2 regions of the Paenibacillus lacisediminis genome follow, and region 1 is predicted to be linked to the other one. Evidence: a T-box and tRNA genes for the amino acid it is inferred to sense, from the RefSeq annotation. Region 1 holds a T-box; the other holds one or more tRNA genes.

What was found. The T-box of region 1 lies ahead of ACLD72_RS03495 (valine--tRNA ligase). A T-box ahead of a tRNA ligase gene usually reads a tRNA of that ligase, here a tRNA-Val.
Region 2: it has a tRNA-Val gene. The T-box ahead of ACLD72_RS03495 (valine--tRNA ligase) is inferred to sense a tRNA for this amino acid. The anticodon was not compared.

What each region holds. Positions count from the first base shown of each region.
Region 1 is NZ_JBKIAX020000002.1:26,690-30,772, forward strand. It holds gene ACLD72_RS03490 (bifunctional folylpolyglutamate synthase/dihydrofolate synthase) at 1-81, opposite strand, end outside; gene ACLD72_RS03495 (valine--tRNA ligase) at 117-2,789, opposite strand; T-box leader at 2,938-3,211, opposite strand; gene ACLD72_RS03500 (LysM peptidoglycan-binding domain-containing protein) at 3,298-4,083, opposite strand, start outside.
Region 2 is NZ_JBKIAX020000010.1:91,550-95,632, forward strand. It holds gene ACLD72_RS19575 (fibronectin type III domain-containing protein) at 1-460, opposite strand, end outside; gene ACLD72_RS19580 (hypothetical protein) at 641-922, shown strand; tRNA gene ACLD72_RS19585 (tRNA-Val) at 2,093-2,165, opposite strand; gene ACLD72_RS19590 (hypothetical protein) at 2,307-2,540, shown strand; gene ACLD72_RS19595 (GNAT family N-acetyltransferase) at 2,635-3,120, shown strand; gene ACLD72_RS19600 (DUF3892 domain-containing protein) at 3,180-3,419, shown strand; gene ACLD72_RS19605 (MBL fold metallo-hydrolase) at 3,463-4,083, opposite strand, start outside.

The sequences.
Region 1 (4,083 bases):
CAGCCCGTTTATCCAGCCTACCGCTTCATCATAGCTGTCCAGCGCAAGCGGCCGTATATCTTCGTCTGTAAGATCCCCCATGGTTTTCACCTTCATTTTGAATTAATTTGCCTAGCCTAGCCCTTCAATTCCTCGATCCGGGCCAGCACCTTGTCGCGTTTTTCGGCATAATCGGCCATCTTGGCGCGCTCCTCCTCGATGACTTTTGCCGGCGCTTTGGACACGAACCCTTCGTTGGCGAGCTTCTTCTCCACCCGTTCCACTTCCTTGTTCAGGTGATCAAGCTCTTTGTTCAAACGCTCGATTTCCTGCTGAATGTCGATCAGCCCGGACAGCGGCAAATACAGTTCGGCTCCGGTCACGACGGCGGTCATCGCCTTGTCGGGTACGGCCGCGTTCAAGGACGCTTCGTATTCCGAAGTGTTGCAGAACCGGCGGATATAATGTTCGTTGCGGGCGATCACTTCGTGCGTTTCGGAACTGCCCGGCTTAACGACGAGCTCGATTTTTTTGCTCATCGGCACGTTCACTTCAGCGCGGATATTGCGCACGGCACGGATGATGTCGATCAGCAGATTCATTTCCTGAACGGCGTCCGGAGCTTCCAAAGCCGGGTCGTATTCAGGCCATGCAGCCAGCGTAATCGTATCGCCTTGATGCGGCAAATGCTGCCATATTTCCTCGGAAATAAACGGCATGAACGGATGAATCATCCGCAGCGTACGATCCAGCACGAAGGCCAGCACCGATTGCGTTTTCCGCTTGGCCGCAGCATCTTCCCCGTAGAGGGACAGCTTGGCGAATTCGATGTACCAGTCGCAAAGATCGTCCCAAATAAAGTTATACAGCAGGCGCCCGGTTTCCCCGAACTCGTAAGCGTCAATCAAACGGGTGATCTCTTTGGCCGTCTCGTTGAAACGGTGCAAAATCCAACGATCTGCCGTCGACAATTCTCCGCTGATATCGATATCGTCGTAAGTCACGCCATCGAGATTCATCAAAGCAAACCGGGAGGCGTTCCAGATTTTGTTTGCGAAATTGCGCGCCTGTTCGACGCGTTCCCACCGGAAGCGCAGATCCTGCCCCGGCGTGCTGCTTGTCGAAATCATGTAGCGCATCGCGTCCGTACCGTATTTCTCGATCACTTCGAGCGGATCGACACCGTTGCCCAGCGATTTGGACATTTTCCGCCCTTCGCTGTCACGCACGAGCCCGTGCATCAGCACATCCTTAAACGGAATTTCTCCTTTGAATTCGAGTGACGTGAAAATCATCCGCGCTACCCAGAAATAAATAATATCGTACCCGGTCACAAGCACGTCGGTCGGGAAATAACGCTTCAGGTCCGCACTGGATTCGTCCGGCCAGCCCAATGTCGAAAACGGCCACAAAGCCGAGCTGAACCACGTATCGAGTACGTCCTCGTCCTGCTTCAGATCGTCTCGTCCAAGTTTGGCGCGGGCTTCCTCTTCGCTGCGGGCCACAACCATTTCGCCGGTCGCCTCGCAGTACCAGGCCGGAATCCGGTGCCCCCACCACAGCTGGCGGGAAATACACCAGTCGCGTACATTTTCGATCCAGTGCAAATAAGTTTTTTCGAAGCGGTCCGGTACGAAGTTGACGCCTTTCCCGGATTTTTGCGCCGCGATGGCCGCTTCCGCAAGAGGTTTCATTTTCACGAACCACTGGGTCGACAAATACGGCTCGACCACTGCGCCCGTCCGTTCGCTGTGTCCGACCTGATGCACGTGGTCTTCGATTTTAATGAGAACGCCAAGCTCCTGCAAATCCTTGACGATTTGCTTGCGGCATTCGCTGCGGTCCAGCCCTTGGTATTTGCCGGCTTCCCCATTCATCGTGCCGCTTTCGTCCATGACGTTGATTTGCGGCAGGTTATGGCGCAGGCCCACCTCGAAGTCGTTCGGATCATGCGCCGGGGTAATTTTTACCGCACCGCTGCCGAATTCTTTTTCGACATATTCATCCGCGATAATCGGGATTTCCCGGCCGACGATCGGAAGGCGGAGCGTTTTACCGACCAGATGCCGGTACCGTTCGTCCTCCGGATGAACCGCCACGGCCGTATCGCCGAGCATCGTCTCCGGACGCGTCGTCGCCACGGTGATAAATCCGCTGCCGTCGCTGAGCGGATACTGCAGATGATACAGGTGGCCGCCCACTTCTTTATATTCAACCTCGATATCGGACAGCGCAGTGCGCGCGGCCGGATCCCAGTTGATAATATATTTGCCGCGGTAAATCAAGCCTTTTTCGTACAGCTTCACAAACACTTCGCGAACCGCTTGGGAAAGCCCCTCGTCCAGCGTAAAACGCTCGCGCGAATAGTCAAGCGAAAAGCCCATTTTTGCCCATTGCTCGTGGATCGTGGCGGCATATTGATCCTTCCATTCCCAGACGCGTTCCAGGAACTTCTCGCGCCCCAGATCGTAGCGGCTGACGCCTTGCTCGCGCAATTTTTGCTCCACTTTCGTTTGCGTGGCGATCCCCGCATGGTCCGACCCCGGCACCCATAATGCGTCATACCCCTGCATCCGTTTCGTCCGGATCAAAATATCCTGCAGTGTAAAATCAAGCGCATGGCCGATATGCAGCATGCCGGTCACGTTTGGCGGCGGGATTACGATCGTAAACGGCTGCGCGTCCGGACGCTGCCCGGCTTTGAAAAAGTCCCCCTCCATCCAATAACGGTACCACTTCTGTTCGGCCGACTTGGGGTCGTACGTCGTTGGCATTTCCGTTTGACTTTGTTGACCTTGGTTTTCCGTCATACCATTCAACCTCCGTTACAAATAAGCATCGCCTTCACTTGCCAAAGATAATCCGCGCGCATGAACTGCGATTATCCCCGACACTTTCCTTTGCAGCGAGCCGTTCCTCCCTCGGACACCCGCCGCAAAAACAAAAAAGCCTTTCGTCTCAAAGGACGAAAGGCTTTACTTTCGCGGTACCACCTTTGTTTCGCAGCATCCAGCCTTCCTTCGCCGGCCGCCATTGATCCGGCAAAAAAGTTGAAAAACCGCGACACTTAAGCAGATAACGGCTGCTACCGGTCCGTTCTAACGGCTATCTCCGCTCAAACGGACGACTCCCGGGCGACTTCGGCCAGCTAACATCCTGCGGAATCTTTCAGCGTTCCAACTCCGCTCTCTGAAGGGTTCACTGCCCTACTCTTCCCATTCCAAGTCGATGACAACAATCATTTTGCTTGAATCTATATTATCATAACTTGGAAACCTGCGGGAGTCAATATTCAGCCGTCCATCATGAATGAAGCGCCTACGGAATATACAAAATTTGCCCTTCCGCCAAATGGTTTTCGGACAGTCGATTGTACAGCTGCAGCTCGCGGGAGCTCAAATGATAACGCTCCGCAATGTCATCCAGCGTTTCTTCCCGCTGCACGATCACCAGCTTGACCTTACGGAACGGGGTTTGTTCCTCGCTGCCTTGAATAAAAAGATTTTTCCACAAAAGATCCTCGCCATCGCCGATCTCCGCCTCGTCGGACGCCGTCGGGGAATACGCTTCTTGCGTTTGCAGATCGTGCTGCGGCCGCGAAAAAATCAGCTTCTTGAGGCCAAAAGACTCGCTTTCTTTTTCTTCGGTGCCTTTTTTGCTGCCAAGCGCGATTTTCAGTTCTTTTTTCTCCTCCGCTTCGGCCTGCGCCAGGTTTTCCGGCAATACGGCGTTTTCCGGCTCCTTGGCGGCCTCGGCAGCGGCTTTGTTCGGCCCGGCCGCTACGTTTTCCTCTACGGCTTCGGAAAATGAAGGAACGGCAGGTTCTTGCGATTCCGCCTCGCTTGCCGTTACGTTAACCAGTTCGTTTTCCTGGGCTTCGAAATGCAACGGTTCTTTTTCGGCGGCTTCAGGTTTCACCGGCTCATTCAAACGGTCGGCAGCTTCCGGCTCGGCAAAAGGGGACATTACCTCTTTGAACCACACATCATTGAACTGCTCAAACTCCGTTTGCGGCAGCATGTTTTGGGCCGGAAGGGCGTATTCCTTGTCCGTCCAAGGCCCGGCAGGCGGCTCCACGTTCTCTTCCCCCAACCATAGGGAGGT
Region 2 (4,083 bases), on a different contig from region 1:
TAGCATCTAATCTTGGCCCATAGCTATTTGTAGATACTATTTCTACAGTATGATAACCAAAATCTAAATTTGTTTTTTCGTACTCAAGATGCTGATAAATAGCACTGCTTGTTCTTTGACTAAACGATTCACGTACCCCATCTATTGTAATTAATAATTGAGTTGAATGAGTAGGATACCCTACTCCTATGTATCTAATTTTGGATCCAACAAACCCAAATTTTACTTTAGTCCCATTAATAGTTTGCGTATAATGCATTGACCCTTGATAATATGAAGAATTTCTTTGGGTAGTCCAACCACTCCCAATATACTCAATTGCTTTATCAGAACCGTCATATCTTTTCCAACCTTCTTCTGGACTTGTTAAGGACTGTCCAATGGTCGCTGCAAAAGTATTACTTGAAAAGCTAAAAATCAAGAGTAGTGACAACAAAACAGAGATAGATATCTTTTTCATAAGAAACTCTCCTTCAATTGGTTTTTTAAAAACAGAATACAAATGAAAACAAGGGATGTCTAAACAATAATGTCTATATCTGTAATATCGTGTCGGATCAAATAATAAAAATTTCTCCTTGAATGAGGACCATAAATTCGCATATAATTCAAACATATGTTCGTATATCGAGGTGATGACATGCTTGATGATATTGAGCGGAAATTGTTACGCATCTTATTTAATTTCAGTTCCACACGCCGGCGAATGCCCACAATGCCGGAACTCCAGACAAAGACGGGAAGGAAGAGGGAGGATATTTATGCAGGCCTAAGAGGGCTTGTTGAAAAAGAATTTATCCTGTGGCCAGACAACCCCAAGCTGGAGACGATTGTGATCCTGAAACCTTGGGAGACTGAGCAAGAATCGAAAATAACCAAACCTAGTTCAAGGGATAACATCGATTATTACTTATATTATTGAGGGGCATCTTATGAGTAGCAGCAGATTAGGTGATGGTCTTTGGTCAACAAAATTTATTTTGCCGGAGCATAATGAAGCTCTTAAGCGGGAGAGGAAAGAAGGAACCCGCAAGCAGCAGCCGGTACTTGAATCAGGAAGTAGAGCAGATCGAGCGAGTGATTGCCGAAGCATTCCGTGATCCCCGGCGTGTTACAGTTCGTGTTTTCGGAGAATAAGAAGATGTTGAATTGAGTGGATTTATAACAACCGTTCAAACGTATTTGCGCGAAATCAAGTTGGTGTTTGCGAAGGACCAATGGAAGTGGATTAAAATTGGGGATATATTGAGCGCAAGTAATTCATCGGGATCTCCTAGCCCAGAGCACTGATCATAGCTTCGGGACAATCTGCTATTATATACACATACATTGCTTTTTTTTTATTTTTCTCAACTCATGGCACGCGCCGAAATGAGTATTCTGATTTATTACTTTTCACCGACGTCATTAATTCGACGGTGAGTGGGGCAATAAATACGCATGAACTGCGAGCATTACGAAGACGGTAGTATCTTCCGATGAATGGATTATGCCCGTTGCAGTTCAAGGATTAAGCAAGATCACCATAAAAAAATCTATCATGATTTATTTATTAATCATGATAGGAAATTTTCAATTGTGACTTGCAACGGCCTTTTTGCGTTCATGGGCCTTGAAAGGAGTTGGTGCGTCCGATTAGTGGCCGTTTGTTGTCCGATCATCACTAAGTGAAATTTATTATATTCTACATTAAGAGGAGATGGACTAAGGGGAATATCATAAAATAGACTTACCTTGGGAGGTAAGTCCCAGGTTAGCTGAAATGTTAGTAATTTCTGTTCTAATAAGTGAAGGAATAGAAAGACCAGTTAAGGTGAGTGTTATTACACCCGCACGGTCCGATATCTTTTACATAGGGGAAGAATCATCTCCGTGGTCTTACACTATTTTTAGGAATAAATAAACGCACGATTCGCTACTGTCAGTAGCAAAAACAAATTTCAGAATACAGTCAAAAACAGTCCATAAGCGGCCTAATATTGTTGTTAAAAAAAGATTTTGGCCCCCATTTAGACCCCAGAAGCAGTTTTTATACAATTTCAATCCTTAGTCAAAAAGAAAAGAAGCCTTGTATATCAAGGCTTCTCGGCGATGATCTGCAGTGGGCTCGAACCACTGACCCCCACCCTGTCAAGATGGTGCTCTCCCAGCTGAGCTAGCAGATCAAAATATTTTGAAGACAAAATTTATAATAACAGGCTGAGCTGACTCTGTCAAATGTTTTTTTGCGTATATTCAGAGTGGCATGAGACAACAATGGAATATGCCAGCTTTGGCAAGATTGTTACCAGGAAAGGATGTTTCATATGCGGCGATACTTCAATAAGTCCCTGGTGGGACAGAACCGGAAAAAAAGCGCCGGCTGGGCCGTCATTTTGGCTGCGGCCATCCTGCTCACGCTGGTCAGCGCCTGCAGCTTGGCGCCGGATCGGGCGACGATGGACAAGCAGGCGAACGGATGGCCGTGGCCGTTTGGTGCATCCGTTTCGGATGAAGTGTACTCTCCGACGATCGCGGAAGATGTGTACTCTACAGACTAAGCTTCATAGGCCCGGACTATTCCTCGACCTACTTACGGGAGTAACTATACATGAAAACTATTTTTTTGTATAATAATGCAGTTTAAAACAATAGATGAACGAGAGAAACCGTGGGAGGGGAAGCCTGGTGTCAGCCGCTACAATTATACAAGCAAAAACAGAGGAACAATTAGAGAAATGCCTGGACATCCGCAAGGAAGTGTTTGTGGAGGAGCAGATGGTGCCGATCGATTTGGAAATTGACGAATATGACAAAATCGGCCCCGATGTTCATCATGTGCTGATCGAGTTGGACGGGGAATACGCCGCCACCGGACGGCTTACTTACTATCAGGATAATTCGGCGAAAATGCAGCGGATTGCCGTACGCAAACCTTTTCGCTCGCAAGGCGTCGGAAAAATCCTGCTGATTGCCCTGGAAGAACTGGCGCGTGAGCTGGGACTGGAGAAATCGGTGCTTGATGCGCAGTGCCAAGCCGAGGGCTTCTACGCGAAGCTGGGCTACGAGACGATATCGGCCGAGCCGTTTGATGACGCCGGCATCCCCCATGTGCGCATGGTCAAATCGTTGAAGTCATAGTTTTTGGATTATGGGGCAATCTATAATCATACTTCTTGATAAGGAGATGTGATCATAAGATGCCCCTGAATACCAGAGAAACGTTTATCGCAGTCCGTAAAAACGGCGACGGTGACCTGGAGTCATTTAAAACGTCAAGCGGGCGGGTGCTTGATTACGAACAGGCGCTTCAGGAAGTTAAAGCTGGTGCCATCGCCGGCGTCAACGTCTTTAAAGGCCGGGACGGCGAAATGTATATCCGCGGCGACGCCGATGGAGATCCGTCAAATAATCTGGACAACCTGCCAAGCTTCGAATAGGACAACCTCCGGCCGAAAGGCCGGAGGTTGTTTTTTTGACCCTCTATAGCGTATAAATTTCGTGCTGGCGCAGAAAATCCATCTCCCCGGTTTTACCGATAAATGACTCCATTTCGTCTCCATAATGCATCAGCGAAATTTTGCTTTGAATCTCCGGAGGCAAGGAGAGCAGCTCCTGAAGCGTCGTATGTACTTCGCCCGGACCGGTAAGCTGAACCTCGTGCAAAATTTTCCGGCAGTTTCTTTCTCTTACAAACCGGGTCAGCAGCTCCGGCTGGAAGGTTTTATCCGCACTATAAAAAATCTCGCCGTTAAAATACAGCGAATAGCTTGGTTTGCCGGGAATATGCGGTGTCTGGATAATCTCCACGGAAAGCCCCGGTGACAATTGCTCGGTTTTTCCTTCTATGAGGAGCCTGACATCAAAAACGTCGTCAAGCGAACCGATCACCCCATCCTGACTCATTCCGCCTTTTAACGTGTTTTCCCATAACGGGGTGACCAACTTGTCGGCGATGTAGAGAACCGGTTTCTTCCCGGAACCGTATTTCATGCGGAAGGCGAATTCTTCGAGGCCTCCAACATGGTCGCCATGGATATGCGTGATGAGTATGCCGTCGATTCCATCGAGCGAATTGCCAAGCGTATGCAGCGCGAGCGGTGC